One region of the Micromonospora sp. BS32 genome, then DNA from elsewhere that is predicted to be linked to it. Evidence: riboswitches for the same ligand, from Rfam matches in the RefSeq annotation. Region 1 holds a riboswitch; each other region holds the start of a gene.
The links. A riboswitch is a leader RNA that binds a small molecule or an ion and turns the genes downstream of it on or off. The one in region 1 is predicted to bind cyclic di-AMP.

Region 2: it holds a riboswitch for cyclic di-AMP, as region 1 does, so the genes downstream of both, AC5RWQ_RS15440 (C39 family peptidase) here and AC5RWQ_RS18765 (C40 family peptidase) in region 1, are expected to answer to the same signal.
Region 3: it holds a riboswitch for cyclic di-AMP, as region 1 does, so the genes downstream of both, AC5RWQ_RS11925 (coiled-coil domain-containing protein) here and AC5RWQ_RS18765 (C40 family peptidase) in region 1, are expected to answer to the same signal.
Region 4: it holds a riboswitch for cyclic di-AMP, as region 1 does, so the genes downstream of both, AC5RWQ_RS26810 (transglycosylase family protein) here and AC5RWQ_RS18765 (C40 family peptidase) in region 1, are expected to answer to the same signal.

Annotation. Positions count from the first base shown of each region.
Region 1 is NZ_JBSSHR010000012.1:44,592-48,794, forward strand. It holds gene AC5RWQ_RS18760 (sensor histidine kinase) at 1-448, shown strand, start outside; gene AC5RWQ_RS18765 (C40 family peptidase) at 508-1,596, opposite strand; cyclic di-AMP (ydaO/yuaA leader) riboswitch at 1,647-1,797, opposite strand; gene AC5RWQ_RS18770 (SDR family oxidoreductase) at 2,102-2,866, opposite strand; gene AC5RWQ_RS18775 (GYD domain-containing protein) at 2,970-3,290, opposite strand; gene AC5RWQ_RS18780 (AAA domain-containing protein) at 3,499-4,203, shown strand, end outside.
Region 2 is NZ_JBSSHR010000008.1:241,574-245,776, forward strand. It holds gene AC5RWQ_RS15430 (ABC transporter ATP-binding protein) at 1-465, shown strand, start outside; gene AC5RWQ_RS15435 (alpha/beta fold hydrolase) at 526-1,287, opposite strand; gene AC5RWQ_RS15440 (C39 family peptidase) at 1,388-2,227, opposite strand; cyclic di-AMP (ydaO/yuaA leader) riboswitch at 2,463-2,603, opposite strand; gene AC5RWQ_RS15445 (hypothetical protein) at 2,904-3,665, opposite strand; gene AC5RWQ_RS15450 (hypothetical protein) at 3,815-4,203, opposite strand, start outside.
Region 3 is NZ_JBSSHR010000006.1:89,010-93,212, reverse strand. It holds gene AC5RWQ_RS11935 (SRPBCC family protein) at 1-354, shown strand, start outside; gene AC5RWQ_RS11930 (hypothetical protein) at 366-872, opposite strand; gene AC5RWQ_RS11925 (coiled-coil domain-containing protein) at 985-2,058, opposite strand; cyclic di-AMP (ydaO/yuaA leader) riboswitch at 2,063-2,193, opposite strand; gene AC5RWQ_RS11920 (cation diffusion facilitator family transporter) at 2,348-3,262, opposite strand; gene AC5RWQ_RS11915 (HelD family protein) at 3,357-4,203, opposite strand, start outside.
Region 4 is NZ_JBSSHR010000025.1:18,517-22,719, reverse strand. It holds gene htpG (molecular chaperone HtpG) at 1-982, shown strand, start outside; gene AC5RWQ_RS26815 (hypothetical protein) at 1,196-1,912, shown strand; cyclic di-AMP (ydaO/yuaA leader) riboswitch at 2,054-2,227, shown strand; gene AC5RWQ_RS26810 (transglycosylase family protein) at 2,226-2,909, shown strand; gene nhaA (Na+/H+ antiporter NhaA) at 3,123-4,203, shown strand, end outside.

The sequences.
Region 1 (4,203 bases):
CCTCTCCCTCATCGCCGAAGAAGCCGCCGAAACGCTGCTTCCCCTCGCCGAACAGCGCCGGATCACGCTGGACGTCACCGGCGGGGCGGCCCAGACCAGCGGCTCCGCCGAACTCCTGTCGCGGATGGTGACGAACCTCGTCCAGAACGCCATCGTCCACAACCTCCCCGCCGGCGGCACCGTGACGGTCCACACCGAGGCGCACGGCGACACGAGCGTGCTGCGGGTCGAGAACACGGGTCGTCGGCTCCCACCGGAACTGGTACCGACCCTCACCGAACCCTTCCAGCGCGGAACGGAACGCGTACGCACCGACGAACACGCCGGCGTCGGCCTCGGCCTGGCCATCGTGCACAGCATCGTCCGCGCCCACGACGGGACCCTCGACCTCGTCCCCAGCCCCGTCGGCGGTCTCCTCGTCACGGTCCGGCTTCCCGGCACGCCGTAGGCATCGTCCCCGACCGGGCCCCGTTCAGGTGGAGAACCTGCGGCTCCGGACCGGACGGGTCAGCCGGGGCGGCGAGCACCGCTGTACTCCATATTCGCCAGCTGAGCCATTCGGACCACGTCCCCGGTGTGCGGGGCGTGGACGATCAGCCCGTTGCCGACGTAGATGCCCATGTGATGGTGATCGGCGTAGAAGAAGACGAGGTCACCTGTGCGAAGGTTCGCTCTGCTCACCGCCACACCTGCGGTCCATTGAGAACCTGTGTAATGGTCCAGCTGCACCCCGGCGGAAGCCCACGCGTACTGGGTCAGCCCGGAGCAGTCGAACGAGTCGGGTCCGTTGGCCGCCCACACGTACGGCTCGCCGATCTGATTGCACGCGGTTTTCGCCGCGACGCCGCCGCTGCCCGTGCTGGGGACGGCGGGACACTTCCCACCGATGAACAGCGAACTGGTCGACGTGATGGGTGAGGTGCTGCTCGTGGTAGCGGCTGTCTGCGCGGCGGCTGCGGCTCTGGCCGCTGCGGCGTCCGCGGCCGCCTTGGCCGCTGCCGCCGTCTCCGTGGCGGCGATCTGTCTGTGTAGTGCATCCAACCGCTTGATCTCGGCGTCGATGGCCTTCTTGCGGGCCGCCAACTGGGCCTGCTGGCGCTTCTGTATCGCGATCAGGGCGTCGACCTTCTCCTTGTCGGCGTTGTAGGTCGCCTGCTGGGCCGACAGCCGGGTGACCTGTCGCTGCTCCGAATCTGCCACCTGATTCACGAGCGCGAGCTGATCCCCCAACGCCGTCGGCGACGAGCCGCGGGACAGCAGGGCGTTGAATGTGGAAAGCGACCTTTCCTGCTTGTAGTACCCCGCCACAATCTCCTGGACCTGGGTCCTGCTGACCTCCACCGACTTGGCGAGCGGCTCGATCCTCCGGCTCAGTTCGGCCGATCTGCGCTGGTTCGCGGCCAGTTCCGTCCGGACCTTGTTGTACTGCTCGATGACGGGTTCGAGCTTTTGCCACGCCGCATCGATCTGCTGCTGCACATCGGCGGCCGACGGTGCGGCGTGGGCGTGGGCCGCTGGCCCGACGGCCACCAGGGCCGCCGCCGCGACGGCGAGGATTCTGGTGAACAGCCGCGGTCTGGCGGGCCGGGTGCGCACGGGTGGCAACGGGTTCGGCTCCTTCCACTCGAGGCCGACGCACCCCACGGTGCACCGACCTCGACCGCCTGCCGGGTTAGCTGACGGGTTCGGGCGTGGAAGGCGCCCTACCGCTGATGCGGATTCACCCCGAAACCTGCGGTGGTTCCCCGGCTCGCCTGGCGACGCCAGTGACGTCCAGCGACTCGGCGGTGGCCGTCCCGGGGTACTCCAGGTGGAGACCGACATCCGGAACGGACGCTGACCCACATTAGTGAGGACGGCCCAAAGAAATCAACGAGCCGGCGACGCCAATTCACTACGCTGTCAGGCGGGCACATTGGGTGCCGGAAATTATGCGTACGTAAGGCTCCGCTAATCGAATTCTTAATCTTCCCTAATGTTGACCCTCAACCTGCGCACTGATTTCCTGCAGTAACCCTCACGTGACGCTTAACCGTTTTCCCGACGTCGTGGCGGCTCCATCGTCCCGTGAGCGGCCACCCGTCGCCGGGGCTGGCCGAAACTACTCCCCGTGGGGGTCGGACGCGTTGAGCATCGCGACGACCTGGTCGTAGTTACCGCGCGCTTCGCCGTAGCGGAGGAACTTCACCCGCTCGACCTGGATCTCCTTCGCGTCGGGCTGTGACTCGAGCAGCCCGACGACCTCCGCCACGAACTCGTCCAGCGGCATCCCGTACTCGCTCGTCTCCTGTCCGGGCAGCAGCGCGGTGCGGACGGCCGGCGGTTCGAGCTCCACGACCTTCACGGTCGTGTCCGCGAGCTGCAGCCGGATCGACTCGCTGAGCATGTGGATCGCGGCCTTCGACGCGTTGTAGCTCGGGGTGATCTTGAGCGGCGCGAACGCGAGGCCCGAGGAGACGGTGATGATGGTGGCGTCCGGCTGCGCCTGCAGGTGTTCGATGAACGCGGCGATGAGGCGGATCGGGCCGAGCACGTTGGTCGTCAGCACCGCCTCGGCCGAGGCGAGGAACGATTCCGGCTTGTGCCAGTCCTCGATGCGCATAATGCCGGCCATCGTGACCAGGACATTGAGGTCCGGGTGCTTCGCCAGCACCTCCTTCGCGGCGGCGTCGATGCTCGCGGCGCTCGCGGTGTCGATCGCCACGGTGTCGATGTCGGGGTGCTCCGCGGCGATCTGCTCGAGCAGGTCGGTGCGCCGGCCGCCGACGATGACCGTGTTGCCCTTGGCCCGCAGCTCGAGCGCGAGGGCGAGCCCGATCCCGCTCGTGGAGCCGGGGATGAAGATGGTGTTTCCGGAAATGTTCATGCGCCGAGCTTCGCCGATCGTCCGGCATCGGGGGCAGAGACCGGTTATCCGGGGATCCGCAAACCCTGGTTCGCGCCCGCGTGCTTCGACCGCCGCCAGCGGATCATTGGCCGGGAGGCTCGTACCCGACCTTGGTCCGGGTCGCCTCGTCGACCTCCTCCGCGGTCAGGAGGGGGGTTATCCGCGTCTCCAGACCGCCCGCCGCCCGGATGGCGATCGCCATGCCGGCCGCCGTCTGGTGGTTCGGCAGCTCGCACACCACGTAGGTGTCGTGCTCGTCGAACCCGAAGTACATCGACTCCATCCGGCCGCCGAGGCTCTCGATCATCGCCCGGACGGCCTCGGCGCGCTTCGTCCCGCCGTCCTTGCTCAGTCCCTTGAGCCCCTCGACGGTGTAGGACGACTTGAGCAGGAATTTGGCCATTTGGGGATCACCTCTCCGATGTTCGGCACCCGCCGCCGCGCCGGTTCCCGACCGCGCGGCACCGCACGAGCTCGCTCGGACCAGCCGGCTGACGGCCGCGGGTACCCGTTGCCGCGCCGGCTAGTCGTCGCCGGCGCCACGATCGGATGACGCTCAGGTGGGCGGAACAGCTGCCGGTAATGTGCGGGGCGCCTGGGAGGAGGGGCCGATGCTGGGGCTGGAGCTGCCACCCGCCGTCGAGGCGGAGCGCGTGATCACCGCCGTACTCGCCGACCTGCGCTCCGGCGCCCACCGCGGCGTGGTGGTCGACTCCCCGCCCGGCGCCGGCAAGTCCACCCTCGTCGTGCGAGCCGCCGTCGAGCTGGCCACCGCCGGCGAACCGGTGATCATCATCGCGCAGACCAACGAGCAGGTCGACGACCTCATCGACCGGCTCGCCCGCAAGGCCCCCGAGCTGCGCATCGGCCGGCTCTCCGCCGCCGACTACCGGCCCTCGGAGCGGGTGAAGGGCCACGAGACGGTCCGGGTCGTCGCGAAGGTCGCCGACCTCGGTGGTCCGGCCGTCGTCCTCGGTACGGCCGCGAAGTGGGCCACCGTCACCGAGGGCTCGTGGCCGTGGGCGATCGTCGACGAGGCGTACCAGATGCGCTCGGACGCCCTGCTGCGCGTGGCCGGCAGGTTCGAACGGGCGCTGTTCGTGGGTGATCCCGGGCAGCTCGACCCGTTCTCGACGGTCGAGACCGTGCGCTGGACGGGCCTGACCTGGGATCCGATGCAGTCGGCGGTGGCGGTGCTGCTGCGGCACAACCCCGACCTGCCGGTGCACCGGCTGCCGGTGTCGTGGCGGCTGCCCGCCTCGGCGGCGCCGGTGGTCGCGGCGGCGTTCTACCCGTTCACCGGCTTCCGCGCCGGC
Region 2 (4,203 bases), on a different contig from region 1:
GTCAACGCCGCGCTGCTCAACGACCTCTCCGGCGAGCGCAACGTCACGCTGGGCTGCCTGGCGATGGGCATGTCGCCGGAGGAGGTGGCCCGCCGGGCGCCGGAGATCATCGAGTTCTCCGGGATCAACGAGCGGGGTGACTTCGCCAGCCTGCCGATGCGGACGTACTCCTCCGGCATGGCCGCCCGGCTGCGGTTCGCCATCGCGGCGGCCAAGAAGCACGACGTGCTGCTGATCGACGAGGCGCTGGCCACCGGCGACGAGGGCTTCCGCAAGCGCAGCGAGCAGCGGGTGCGCGAGCTGCGCGAGGGCGCCGGCACGGTGTTCCTGGTGAGCCACCAGCTCGCCTCGATCCGGGACACCTGCGAGCGGTCGATCTGGCTGGAGTCCGGCGTGATCCGGATGGACGGCCCGACCGACGAGGTGCTGAAGGCGTACGGCGAGTTCGCGAAGAGCAAGCGGTAGCGCCACCGCGCACGCCGGAACCGCGTCGTCCCCTCGGGGGCGGCGCGGTTCCGCGTCTCGTCAGAGGTAGCGGTCGAGCAGGGCCAGCACCGCCGCCGGGTCCTCCACGTGCGCGTTGTGCCCGAGGCCCGGCAGCGTGACCACGGGGACCCCGAGCGCCGCCAGCTGGTCGTCGCTGACCATCGGGTCGTGCTCGCCGCGGGCCAGCAGCACCGGGACGTCGGTGCCGGCGAGCAGGCCCGGCAGGTCCGGGGCGCCGACCGCGAAGGCGGCCGGGTCCATGGCCAGGCGCCACCGGCCGTCCTCGGCGCGCAGGCCGGCGTGGACCACCGGGTGGTCCGGGGCGAAGAGCCCACCGAGGCCGGCGACCCGCAGGTAGCGGCGGGCGGCCTCGTCCCGGGTGGCGAACCAGCTCACCGGCCGCTCGGCCAGCTCGCGCGTCTTGGCCAGCTCGGCCGGCGACCAGACCGCCTTGATGCCGAGCCCGACCACGGCGTCGACCAGCAGGCCCGCGTGCCGGGCGGCCAGCGCCAGCGCGACCACCCCGCCGAGCGAGTGCCCGAGAACCACCAGGCGCTCCCCCGACCGGCCGTCCGCCGACCCGCCGGCCGGGCCCAGCCCGGCGGCCACCCGCCCGGCGAGGCCGGTGAAGGAGTACCCGGGCAGCGGCGGCGACCAGCCGTGACCGGCCAGGTCCGGCGCGAGCCAGCGGCCCGGCCAGCGGTGCTCCAGCAGTGGCGCCCAGGGCAGCCAGACGTCGCCGGTGGCGCCCATCCCGTGCAGCAGCACCAGAACGCGCCGGGGACCCGATCCGTCGGTCATGGGGCGCAGTGTGCCATCGACGGGCACCGGCCCGCGAGACCCGGGAACGACGCCGGGCGCCGGCCCCCGAGGGGAGCCGGCGCCCGGAGTACGGCGCGGGTCAGGCGGAGTAGCCGCGGGTGGCGATCCAGTTCGCCAGGTCCACGGTGCTGATCCAGTACGCCGGCAGGCTCGGGTCGGCCGAGTCGGCGATCCGGACGGTACGACCGTCGTTCTTGTAGCCCACCACGGCGATGTAGTGGCCGCCGGGGAAGGAGTGCCAGCCGCCGTCGACGTCGGTGGCGGTGCCGGCCACGTTGGCCACCACGCCCCGCTTGTCGGTGATCGCCTTGACCACGTCGGCCTGGAGCCGGTCGATCTGCGCCGAGCTTGGGGTGCCCTCGAACATCCGGGTCCGGTACGGGTCGCCCTTCACCACGGCGTTGAGCACCCGGGTGGTGTCCTCCGCCGAGTTGGTGCCCATCTCGGTGGTGCCGAGCTGGACGGCCAGGTCGTCCTGGGTGCGGTCGATGCCGGTCGCGCTGAGCGCGTTGCGCACCGCCGCCGGGCCGCAGTTGTAGTAGGTGGTCTGGGCCTCGTAGTCGTAGCTGAGGACCTTCGACGACGGCGGCTTCGGCGCCGCGGTACGGGTCAGGTCCGGGTCCGCCGTCGCCTTGGCCTTGGCCTTGGCGGCGCTGGCCGACGGCGAGGCGCTCGCCGAGGGGCTGGCCGACGGGGTGGTGGCGACGCGCACCTCGCTGCGGGTGGCGACGTCGTTCAGGCGGGGGGCCGCCTCGGCCACGGCGGCCGAGGTCTGCTGCCGGACGGGGGCGTCGTCGGTGCCGGCGACCAGGGCCGCGGTCCCGGAGGCGAGCGCGAGGGCCGCGGCAGCGCCGGCGACGACCTGGTAGGGGCGCTCGGTGGTGAGGCGTCGCAACTGCCGCTTCATCTGGTGCTTCACGAGTGTTCCTCCACGGTGCGGGAGCGGGGGCGGGCGCACCGGATCGGCGCGTGGCGGTCGGCCAGGCGCGGGATCGGGTTCGGTGCGGGACCGCTCGGCGGGGGGACCGCCCGGTCGATGCCGGACGGCGAGGCGGATGCTGGGATCAGCGCGCGACCGCGCAGCGGACCGGCGACGGCACCCCGCTACCGAGGTGGGGGAACAACCGCGGAATGTTGTCGAACTGCACTAAGGGAACTCCTTCCGACACCGCCTACCGGGTTAGCTGACGGATTCGGGCGGGAAGAACGCCCTACCGCGGGCCGTGGCCCGCGGATTCACCCCAGAACTGCGTGGGTCCCCGGTTCGTGATCTCACGATTGAGCGGGTCGACGCGGCGTCGCCTCTTGCGATCGGAAACCGCACCGGACCGAGGCGACATTACTGGCGGGTCCACTCCCGGCCAAGCGCGCTGAACTGCTTAAACATGATCAGCGCGAGCAATTTCCGGTGCACTTCGGCACTGGCGTCGCTCGATGGGACAGTGCGCCATCCGGACGCGATGGGGCGACAATCGGACGTCGCTACCAGAATCACCGAGGACCGTCGGCGTCGATGTCACCGGCTGTTACCGGATGACCGGTTCGGCGTGGACGTGACCCGGCTCACCGAGTTTTGGGTAACAATTCGGCCCCGGTCAGCCCACCCGGGCCGGCCGCCAGCGCGCCGCGGTCGCCGTCGGCGCCACCACCGCCGTTGCCCGACGGGCCGGCACCCGGGCCGGCCGCAGCCGCTCGGTCGCCGCGTACGCCTCGGTGGCGAGCGCCCGCGCCGACTCGGCGGCCAGCTCCGCGTCCCGCCACGCTGACCGCTCCCGCTCGGTGGCCGACCGGTACGCCTCCCGGCGCCCCTCGCGGACCGCCCGGGCCAGCAGCACCTCCTGCTCAACCGGGTGCCGGCGCGGGTCCCAGCCGTCCCGATGCGCGAAGACGTCCCGCAGCTGGGTCAGGGACAGCTCACCCCGCCAGTGCGCGGCCACCGCTGCCTGGTGCAGCCAACGCTCCCGGCCGGCGTACTCGGCGGGCGTGCGCGGGGTACGCGGCGCCGGCAGCGCGCGGGCGCCGACGAAGCGCCGGGCGGCCTCCTCCGCCTCGTCGTACGCCGTCCAGGCCCGGTCGGCCTCCGCCTGAGCGGCCAGCCAGGCTTCCCGCCGACGGCGAGCCGTCTGCGCCGCGCCGGCCGCCGCGACGGCGACCTCGTCGGCGTACCGGCGCAGGTCGGCGACTTCCAGGACGGCGTCGCCGGCCGGCGGCTCGGCGGGCGCATCCTCGGTCGGGCGCTCCCGCTCGGGACGGGCGACGAGGACGGTGAGCACGGTCAGGGCGAGCACGAGCAGGGCGGACCAGATGGCGGCGGCGGTCGGGACCTCGATCAGGAACTGGTAGAGCACGGTGTTCATGGTCGGCACCTCACGGGGGCAGCTGCGAGAGAGGAGTCCACACGCGGCCGCGGAGCGGGACGCGGCCGTCGGGGCCGGGCCGTTGCCGGGCTGGTGCGGCGGTGAGGTTCGTGGCGGGGATGGTCGCGGGTCGGCGCTGGGCGCGGCGCTCAGCCGGGGGGTGCGCGCGGCCCCGCAGCGGCCGGGGAGAGCCCGGCGAGGGCCGGCACCGCCACGGTTGGTACACCCGGCGCGGCGGCCGACCGGTCCGCAGGCGCACCGGCCGGACCTGCGGGCGGCGCGAGGACCGGGTGCACGTCGCCGAGGCTGCGGTCGTGGGTCGGCGAGCCCACAGTGGCCGGAACGAGAGCGTCGGTCTGCCGCTGCCGCAGCTCACCGGCGAGGTAGCCCGGCCGGCCCGCCCAGGTGGTCGCCGTGCTCGTCGCGGGCACGAGAGCCGGGGCGCCGGGCGGACCCGCAGCCGGGAGCGCCGCCATCGGCGGCAGGGTCTCGGGGAGTGCGACGGTGTCGGGCAGGGTCGACCCACCGAGCGAGAACG
Region 3 (4,203 bases), on a different contig from region 1:
CGGGTCCGCCGGTTGCCGCCCCGCCCGGGCGCCCGGGCCAGCTACGCGATCACCGACCGGCTGGAGGTGGGTCCGCTGCGCTTCCCGGTCACCTACCAGGCCGACGTCCTGGTGGTGACCGACAACGAGATCGTCACGGTGGCCCGCCAGCAGCCCGGCACGACCGTACGCAACCACACCCGGCTCCGGGAGGAGGCCGGCGTGCTGCGGATCGACGTGGAGATCACCCTGGCGGCGCCCGCGCCGCTGTTCGGGTACGCCTTCCGCCAGGCCCGGGCCGCCCACCTGGGGCTGGCCAGCCGGCTCGGCGCGGTCCTGGGCAGGGAGGCCGGCGGCGGCCCGGCCACCGGCTGACCACACCCCGGTCAGCGACGGCCCGCGGCGGCCGCCACCGGTGTCCGGCGGGCCGTGACACCGCGGCGGGTGCGTCCCCACGGCTTCCAGGTGGAGATCACGGTCAGCGCGACCAGTAGGACGGTGGAGACGCTCGGGGCGATCACCACGTCGGCCCGCAGGTGCGCGGTGGCGTCCGGAGCGGCGGCGGCCTGGATGCGCGGCGTGAGCTGGAACAGCACCAGGCCCAGCATCACCGTGGTCACCGCGAGCTTGACCAGCACCCACCGGTGCCGGAGCAGCCCCCACGGGGTGAGCAGCGCGCTGGCCACGCCGACCAGCCAGACCAGCACGCTCAGCGGCGCGAAGAGCCAGGTGACGAGCAGCGCGGCCGCCGGGTAGACCACCTCCGGGTCGGCCCCCCGCAGCCCGGCGACGCCGAGGGTCAGCAGCACCAGGTCGGCGCCGAGCCAGCCCAGCGAGGTCACCAGGTGCAGGGTGAGCAGGGTCTTGCGGGCGTCGGGGGAGAGTCTGGCCATGTCCCCGATGCTCGTCGGCCGGGAGCGGCCCGTCGTGGGCCGGGCGACGACATCCGGCGTACGGCCGGGGACGTACGCCGGTGGCCCGGGGCGGGCCACCGGCGTACCCGGGTCAGTACACCGACAGGTGCACGTGGTTGGTGTGGTCGCTGGACGGGTCCCCGCCCGCCCCGCTGTACGACTTCCAGCCGCTGCTGGGCAGCCAGATCTGCCGGTACCAGATCACGTAGAGCACACCGAGCCGGTCGGCGTTGCGGATGAAGTACGCGGCCAGGTTGTTGCCGTACGTCCTGTCGCCGCCGGTGGCGTCCCCGCCGAAGCCGCTGACCTGGGCGGCGAAGTCACAGGCCCGCCCCTTGGGGTGCTCGCCGGAGCCACTGGGCCGGTAGCAGGAGACGTACCTCTTGAAGCCGGCGGCCTGGGCCTGCTGGAGCGCGTTGAGCATCCGCGGGGTGATGCAGCCGTCGGCGGGCGTCGGGTCGTCGATGCTGCACGACTCCGGCGGCCAGGAGCCGTCGGGGTTGCGGGTCGCCGGCTTGGCGTTCGCGGTGGACGTACCCGAGGTGGACCCGCCACTGTCGGCGGCGGCGGGCGGGTCGGGCTTCTGGGCGGCGGCGACCTCGAGCGCCCGCTCGGCCTGCTGCTTGCGCTTGGCCATCACGGTGACCTGGCGGCGCTCCTCGATGACTTCGCGGTCGATCGCGGCGCGCGTCCGGGTGGCCTCGTCCCGGGTCCGGATGAGGTTGCGCAGTTCCCGGTCCTCGTTGGCGGCGACCGTCTCCAGCGCCGCGGCCCGGTCCAGGAAGCCCTCCGGGGAGGAGCTGCTGAGCAGCGCCGAGACCGGCCCGAGGCGGCCCGTCCGGTACGCCACGCCGGCGATCTCGCTGACCTTGCCGTTGCGCACGCCCAGTTCCGCCTCGACAGTCTTGAGCTGGGCGGTGAGCGCCTGCTGCCGTTTGGTGGAGCGGTCCAGCGCGGCCCGGGCGTCGAGCCAGCCCTTGCTGGCCGCGTCGAGCTGGGCCCGCAGCTCGGGGCTGCCGCCCTCGTCGTCGTCGCCGGGGGCGGCGAGCCGGGCGGTGCTGGGTGCGGCCACGGCCGGCGTGGCGACCGGCGCGGACGACACGCCCAGGGCGAGCGTCGCGGCGACCGCGGCCAGCAGCCGCGCGGTGGTGCGTCGTACGTGCATGCACATGTCCTTCCGTCAGCCGCCGACCGGGTTAGCTGACGGGTTCGGGACGGAAGATCCCTACCGCTGACGCGGATGCACCCCACGAACATGGTTCCCCGGCTCGCCTCGAGGGCGATTAGGCGACGGCCACCGCCGGCACCGATGGGCGCCGCCGGGCGGAGGCCGGGACCGAGCCTACCGGTACGGGTGTGACACCCGCCCGTTTCGTGACTGACGGTACGCGAGGGAAACCTGTTGAAGGAGGGACAAGAGGATAAATGGGGTGGATTTCTTAAGGAGCCGCTAACTACCAGTGCGACGGCCCGCAGCCGCCGGGCGACGCGCCCGGCTCGATCTGCAGGGTGGCGTGCTCGATGTGGAAGTCCTCGTGCAGGGCGCTGCGGGCGGCGGCGAGCACCGTCCCGACCTCGGCGCCCGGGATGGTGGTCAGGTGGGCGGAGGCCACGTCCATGCCGGAGGTGAGCGTCCAGACGTGCAGGTCGTGCACCTCGGCCACGCCGGGGACGGCGGTCAGCCGATCGTGCACCGCGGTCACCTGGAGGTGCTCCGGCGCGGCCTGGACCAGGATGCGCACCGCCGCCCGGCCGAGCCGCCACGTGCGGGGGAGGATGAACACGCCGATCGCCACGGCCACCGCCGGGTCGGCCCACCACCAGCCGGTGCCGGCGATGAGCAGCGCCGCGCCGATCACGCCGAGCGAGCCGAGCAGGTCCCCGACCACCTCCAGGTACGCCCCGCGCAGGTTGAGGCTCTCCTTGGCGCCCGGGCGGAGCAGGGCGAACGCGGCGACGTTGGCGAGCAGGCCGAGCAGCGCCACCGCGAGCATCGGGCCGGTGACCACCTCGGGCGGATTGCCGAACCGGCGTACCGCCTCGATCAGGACGTAGACCGCGACCCCGCTGAGCAGCACGGCGTTGGCCAGCGCGGCGAGCACCTCCAGCCGGTAGAGCCCGAAGGTGCGCTGGGGGTCTCGGTCGGCGAGCCGGGTGGCGGTGATGGCGGCCAGGGCCATCCCGATGCCGAGCACGTCGGTGAACATGTGCCCGGCGTCGGAGAGCAGGGCCAGCGAACCGGTGCCGAAGGCGGTGACCGCCTCGACCACCATGAGCGCGGCGAGCAGCCCGAAGGCCGCCCAGAGTCGCCCCCGGTGCCGCTGCGCGGCGTTGGTGACCGCCCCGCTGTGGTCATGCCCTCCGCCCACGCCCACACCTTCCGTCCCCGCCGCGCACCCGACCCAACCTATGCTCACATCGCTATATATCCAACCCACCCGCTCGGGGGTGGGGTGGTGGGGGTCAGGGAGTGGGGTCGAGGGTGGTCAGGCGTTGCGTGGCGCGGGAGAGGGCCACGTAGAGGGTGCGCACGCCGGAGGGCTCCGCGCGGATCTCGCTGGGGCAGACCAGCACCACACCGTCGTACTCCATGCCCTTGGCCTGGAGGCTCGTCACCACCTGGAGCCGGCCGGCGCCCGTACCGTCGGCGAGCCAGCCGGCCACCTCGTCCCGGCGCGGCACCGGAGTGATCACCCCGACCGTCCCCTCGACCTCGGCGAGCAGCGTCTCCACCGCCTCCACGGTCGCGGCTGCCAGCTCCGCCGCCGGGACGGTCAGCGCGACCGGATCGACCCCGGTGGAGCGGACCGCCGTCGGCAGCGCCAGGTCCGGGTGCAGCCGACGGATCTCCGCCGCCGCCACCGCGAAGATCTCCGCGGAGTTGCGGTAGTTGGTGGTGAGCACGAACCGGTGCCGCCGGCGGCGGCCGAGTGCCTGGTCGCGGGCCCGGTCCAGCTCCGCCGGGTCGCCCGACCACGCGGTCTGCGCCGGGTCGCCGACCACCGTCCAGGACGCCAGCCGGCCCCGCCGGCCGACCATCCGCCACTGCATCGGCGAGACGTCCTGCGACTCGTCCACCACCACGTGCGCGTAGTCGCGGTAGTCCTCCGGACGTTCCCGGGCCGCCGCCCGGGCGGCACGCTGTCGGTCGCCGAAGGTGCTCAGCTCCCGGACCCCGCCCGCCAGCTGGAACGGGTCGCGCTTCTGCTTCGCCGGCCGCACCGGCTTGCCCAGCATCGCGTCCAGCTCGTCCAGCAGGGCGATGTCGGCCACCGTGAGCCCCTCGGTGTCCAGCGTCCGGTACGCCTCG
Region 4 (4,203 bases), on a different contig from region 1:
CGTCTTCGTGATGGACGACTGCGCCGCGCTGATGCCGAACTACCTGCGCTTCGTCAAGGGCGTGGTGGACGCGCACGACCTGTCGCTGAACATCTCCCGGGAGATCCTGCAGCAGGACCGGCAGATCCAGATCGTCCGCCGGCGGCTGGTCCGCAAGGTCCTCGCCACCGTGAAGGAGCTGCGCACCGCGCACGCCGAGCGCTACCGGACCTTCTGGGCGGAGTTCGGCCGGGTGGTCAAGGAGGGGCTGCTGGAGGACCCGGACAACACCGAGGCGATCCTCGACGTCGTCTCCGTCGCGTCCACCCACGACCCCGCCGAGCTGACCACCCTGCACGACTACGTCGCGCGGATGAAGGAGGGCCAGAGCGAGATCTACTACGCCACCGGGGAGACCCGGGCGACGCTGGAGAACTCGCCGCACATGGAGGCGTTCCGGGCCCGGGGGTACGAGGTCCTGCTCCTCACCGACCCGGTCGACGAGGTCTGGGTGGAGCGGGTCGGCCAGTTCGACGGCCGGCCGCTGCGCTCCATCGCCAAGGGCCAGGTCGACCTCGACGCCGCGGCGGAGGGTGCCGACACCGCCGAGCGGGAGCAGCGCGCCAAGGAGTACGCCGCCCTGCTCACCTTCCTCGGCGAGGCGCTCGCCGACAGCGTCAAGGAGGTCCGGCTCTCCTCCCGGCTGACCACCTCACCGGCCTGCGTCGTCGGCGACGCCCACGACATCACCCCGACGCTGGAGAAGATGTACCGCGCGATGGGTCAGGAGCTGCCGCAGGTCAAGCGGATCCTGGAGCTCAACCCGACCCACCCGCTCGTCACCGGGCTGCGCGCCGCGCACGAGCGGGGCGACGACAGCGCGGCGCTGACCGAGACCGCCGAGCTGCTGTACGGCATGGCGCTGCTGGCCGAGGGCGGCGACCTGGCCGACCCGGCCCGGTTCGCCCGGGTCCTCGCCGACCGGCTGGCCCGCGCCCTCTGACGCGACGGCCCCGACCGGGCGTCCGCCCGGTCGGGGCCGCGCTCAAAAGCTCACCCGGGCGCCCATCGCGGCGCCGGGCGGGCTGGTGTCGGTCGGCGGCGCCGCCGTCCTGCTGTCCGGAAACGGTCAGTCCGAGGCCCACGCCGGACGGTGTCGGTGGCGGCCGGGCGGCAGAATGCGGTCATGCGGGGGGTGACGGGGCGAGGGGCGGCCGTGGCCGCGGGAACACTGCTCGCGGCGGCGCTGCTCGCCGGCTGCGGCTGGGCCGAGGTAGATGACGCGGAGACGCTGGCCCGGCGGGAGGCGCGCGGGCGACTGGACGAGCTGACCGCCGCGATCGAGCGGGGGCGACTCTGGGAGGTCGACGAGTTCGGCCGAGCCGTGCAGGGGCGTCCGGAGCTGGAGCTGATGGCGCTGGACGGCACCGACCGGGCCGGCGGTGTGTCGATGGTGGTGCGTACGCACGGCGAGGCCACCACGACCGACTGGTCCGGGTCGGACAGCGGGCACGCCGAGGTGACGCTCTGCTACCGGCTGGCGTACCGGGCCGAGGGGATGGAGCCGGTGACCGAGGTGGACTGCCCGAGGACCCCACCGGTGACCCCTCGGCCGGCCGCCACGCTTCCGCCCGACCTCACCGAGCGGCTGCGCCGGGAACTGCCCACCGGGTCTGCGGCGACCGAGGCGTCCGTCGGCGCGTACCTCGACCGGCTCCGCCTCGACCCCCGGGTCCGCCGGGACGTCGCGTCGTACGGCGGCAGCGTGGGGCTGGCGCTGCGCGCGGACCGGCGGGGTAGCTGCCTGTTGGCCAGAGTGGTGGGTGACCGGGTGGAGGTCTGGAGTCCCAGCCGGGTGCAGCTCCAGCCGGGGGAGCTCACCTGCTCGGGGCGGACGGCAGCCGCCGGTCAGGGCCAGCGCTCGCCGCACTGAGCAGGGCATTGTCCGACCTCGTGGCGATGGCGCAAGTGGAGAGAGCCGGCCCTCGCCTGACCGGGTGAAGAACTTCACAAGAAGTGGGCAAATCGCCGAAACGCCTCCTAACGTCGATCCGGTCCGCCTTCGCGGACACCACGGTCGGTAACGCCTAATCCATGCCGCCGACGGTGGGACCTTGTCAGCTGGGCATGGAGCGGGGGACCCACACGTTCCTCGGTGCACGTCACCTCGGGGTGAAGCCGCCTGCGGCGGCCGGGCTCCTCGGCCCGAACCCGACAGCTCACCTCGTCGGCGTGGAGGAGCACAGATGTCAACTGCACACACCGCCCGTCACCGACGGGTCAGCTCGCGCCGCGTCGCCGTCGGCACGCTCGCCGTCGGCGCCGTCACCGGCGTCGCCGCGGTCCTGGCGCCGGCCGCCCCGGCGAGCGCCGCCAGCGTCAACTGGGACGCGATCGCCCAGTGCGAGTCCGGCGGCAACTGGCACATCAACACCGGCAACGGCTACTACGGTGGCCTGCAGTTCTCGGCGGGCACCTGGTCCGGCTACGGCGGCAAGAAGTACGCCTCCCGCGCCGACCTGGCCAGCCGGGGCGAGCAGATCGCGATCGCGGAGAAGGTGCTCGACGGTCAGGGCATCGGCGCCTGGCCGGTGTGCGGCAAGAAGGGCGGCTCGACGAAGAGCTACTCCACCTCGGAGAAGTCGTCGTCGCGCAAGTCCGAGCGGTCGGAGAAGTCCGAGCGGCGCACCGAGCGGGCGACCACGAAGTCGGAGCGGTCGTCCGACCAGCGGCGCAGCAGCCGCAGCGAGCGGCGTAGCGCCCCGGCGTCCAGCGGGGACAGGTACGTGGTGCGCGCGGGTGACACCCTGTCGGAGATCGCCGACGCGAAGGACCTCGCCGGTGGCTGGCAGGCGCTGTACGAGCGCAACAAGCGCGTCGTCGGCGCCGACCCGGGCCTGATCTTCCCGGGTCAGCAGCTCAGCCTCTGACGCCCGTCCCTCCCCGAGGGCGCACCACCGCGCGAACGACGACGCCCGGCCGGATCCACCCGGCCGGGCGTCGTCGCGTGCGGCGACCCCCTGGACGGGCGGCATGCCGGCTACTGGGCGACCACCCGCCCGGCGGCGGATAGGGTTGACCCTGGTGTGCCGGGAAGTCTGGTCGGCGATGGATGACGCGACCCCTGCCGACGAGGAGTTTCCGTGACCGACGCCGACCGGCGCCGTGCCAACCTGTTCGCCCGCCGCTCCTGGGGCGAGACCAGCCGCATCTCCGCCATTCTCCGCAAGGAGACCGTCGGTGGGGCACTGCTGCTCGCCGGTGCGCTGCTCGCCCTGGTCTGGTCGAACTCCCCCTGGTCCGACGGATACCAGTCGGTGCGGGACCTCCGGGTCGGCCCGGCGGCCCTGCACCTCGACCTGACCCTCGCCACCTGGGCCGCGGACGGTCTGCTGGCGACCTTCTTCTTCGTCGCCGGGTTGGAGCTCAAGCGCGAGTTCGTCGCCGGTGATCTCCGTGATCCCCGCCGGGCGGCGGTGCCGGTGGCGGCCGCGGTCGGCGGGGTGGCCGTACCCGCGCTGCTGTTCACCCTGATCGCGGCGGGCGCCGGGGGCGGCGCCGCGAAGGGGTGGGCCATCCCGACCGCGACGGACATCGCCTTCGCCCTCGCCGTGCTGGCCGTGGTCGGCCGGTTCCTGCCCTCGGCGCTGCGCACCTTCCTGCTCACCCTGGCCGTCGTGGACGACCTGCTGGCGATCGTCATCATCGCCATCTTCTACACCTCGGGCCTGTCGGTCGCGCCGCTGCTGGCCGCGCTCGTCCCGCTGGCCGTGTTCGCCCTGCTGGTGCAGCGCCGGGTGCGGTCCTGGTGGCTGCTGCTGCCGCTGGCGGCGGTCACCTGGGTGCTGGTGCACGAGTCGGGGGTGCACGCCACCGTCGCGGGCGTCCTGCTCGCGTTCACCGTCCCGGTGATCCGCAGCGAGGCGGCCGGCGGCCCGGACGCCGGGCCGGGGCTCGCCGAGCACTTCGAGCACCGGTTCCGACCGCTCTCCGCCGGCGTCGCGGTGCCGATCTTCGCGTTCCTCTCCGCCGGGGTGACCATCGGGGGGCTGGCCGGCCTGGCGACCGCGCTCACCGACCGGGTGGCGGTCGGCATCGTGGTCGGCCTGATCGTCGGTAAGCCGGTCGGCATCATGGTCGCCACCTGGCTGGTGTCCCGCTTCACCCGGGCCGACCTCGACGAGGGCCTGAACTGGCTGGACGTGCTCGGGCTCGCGCTGCTCG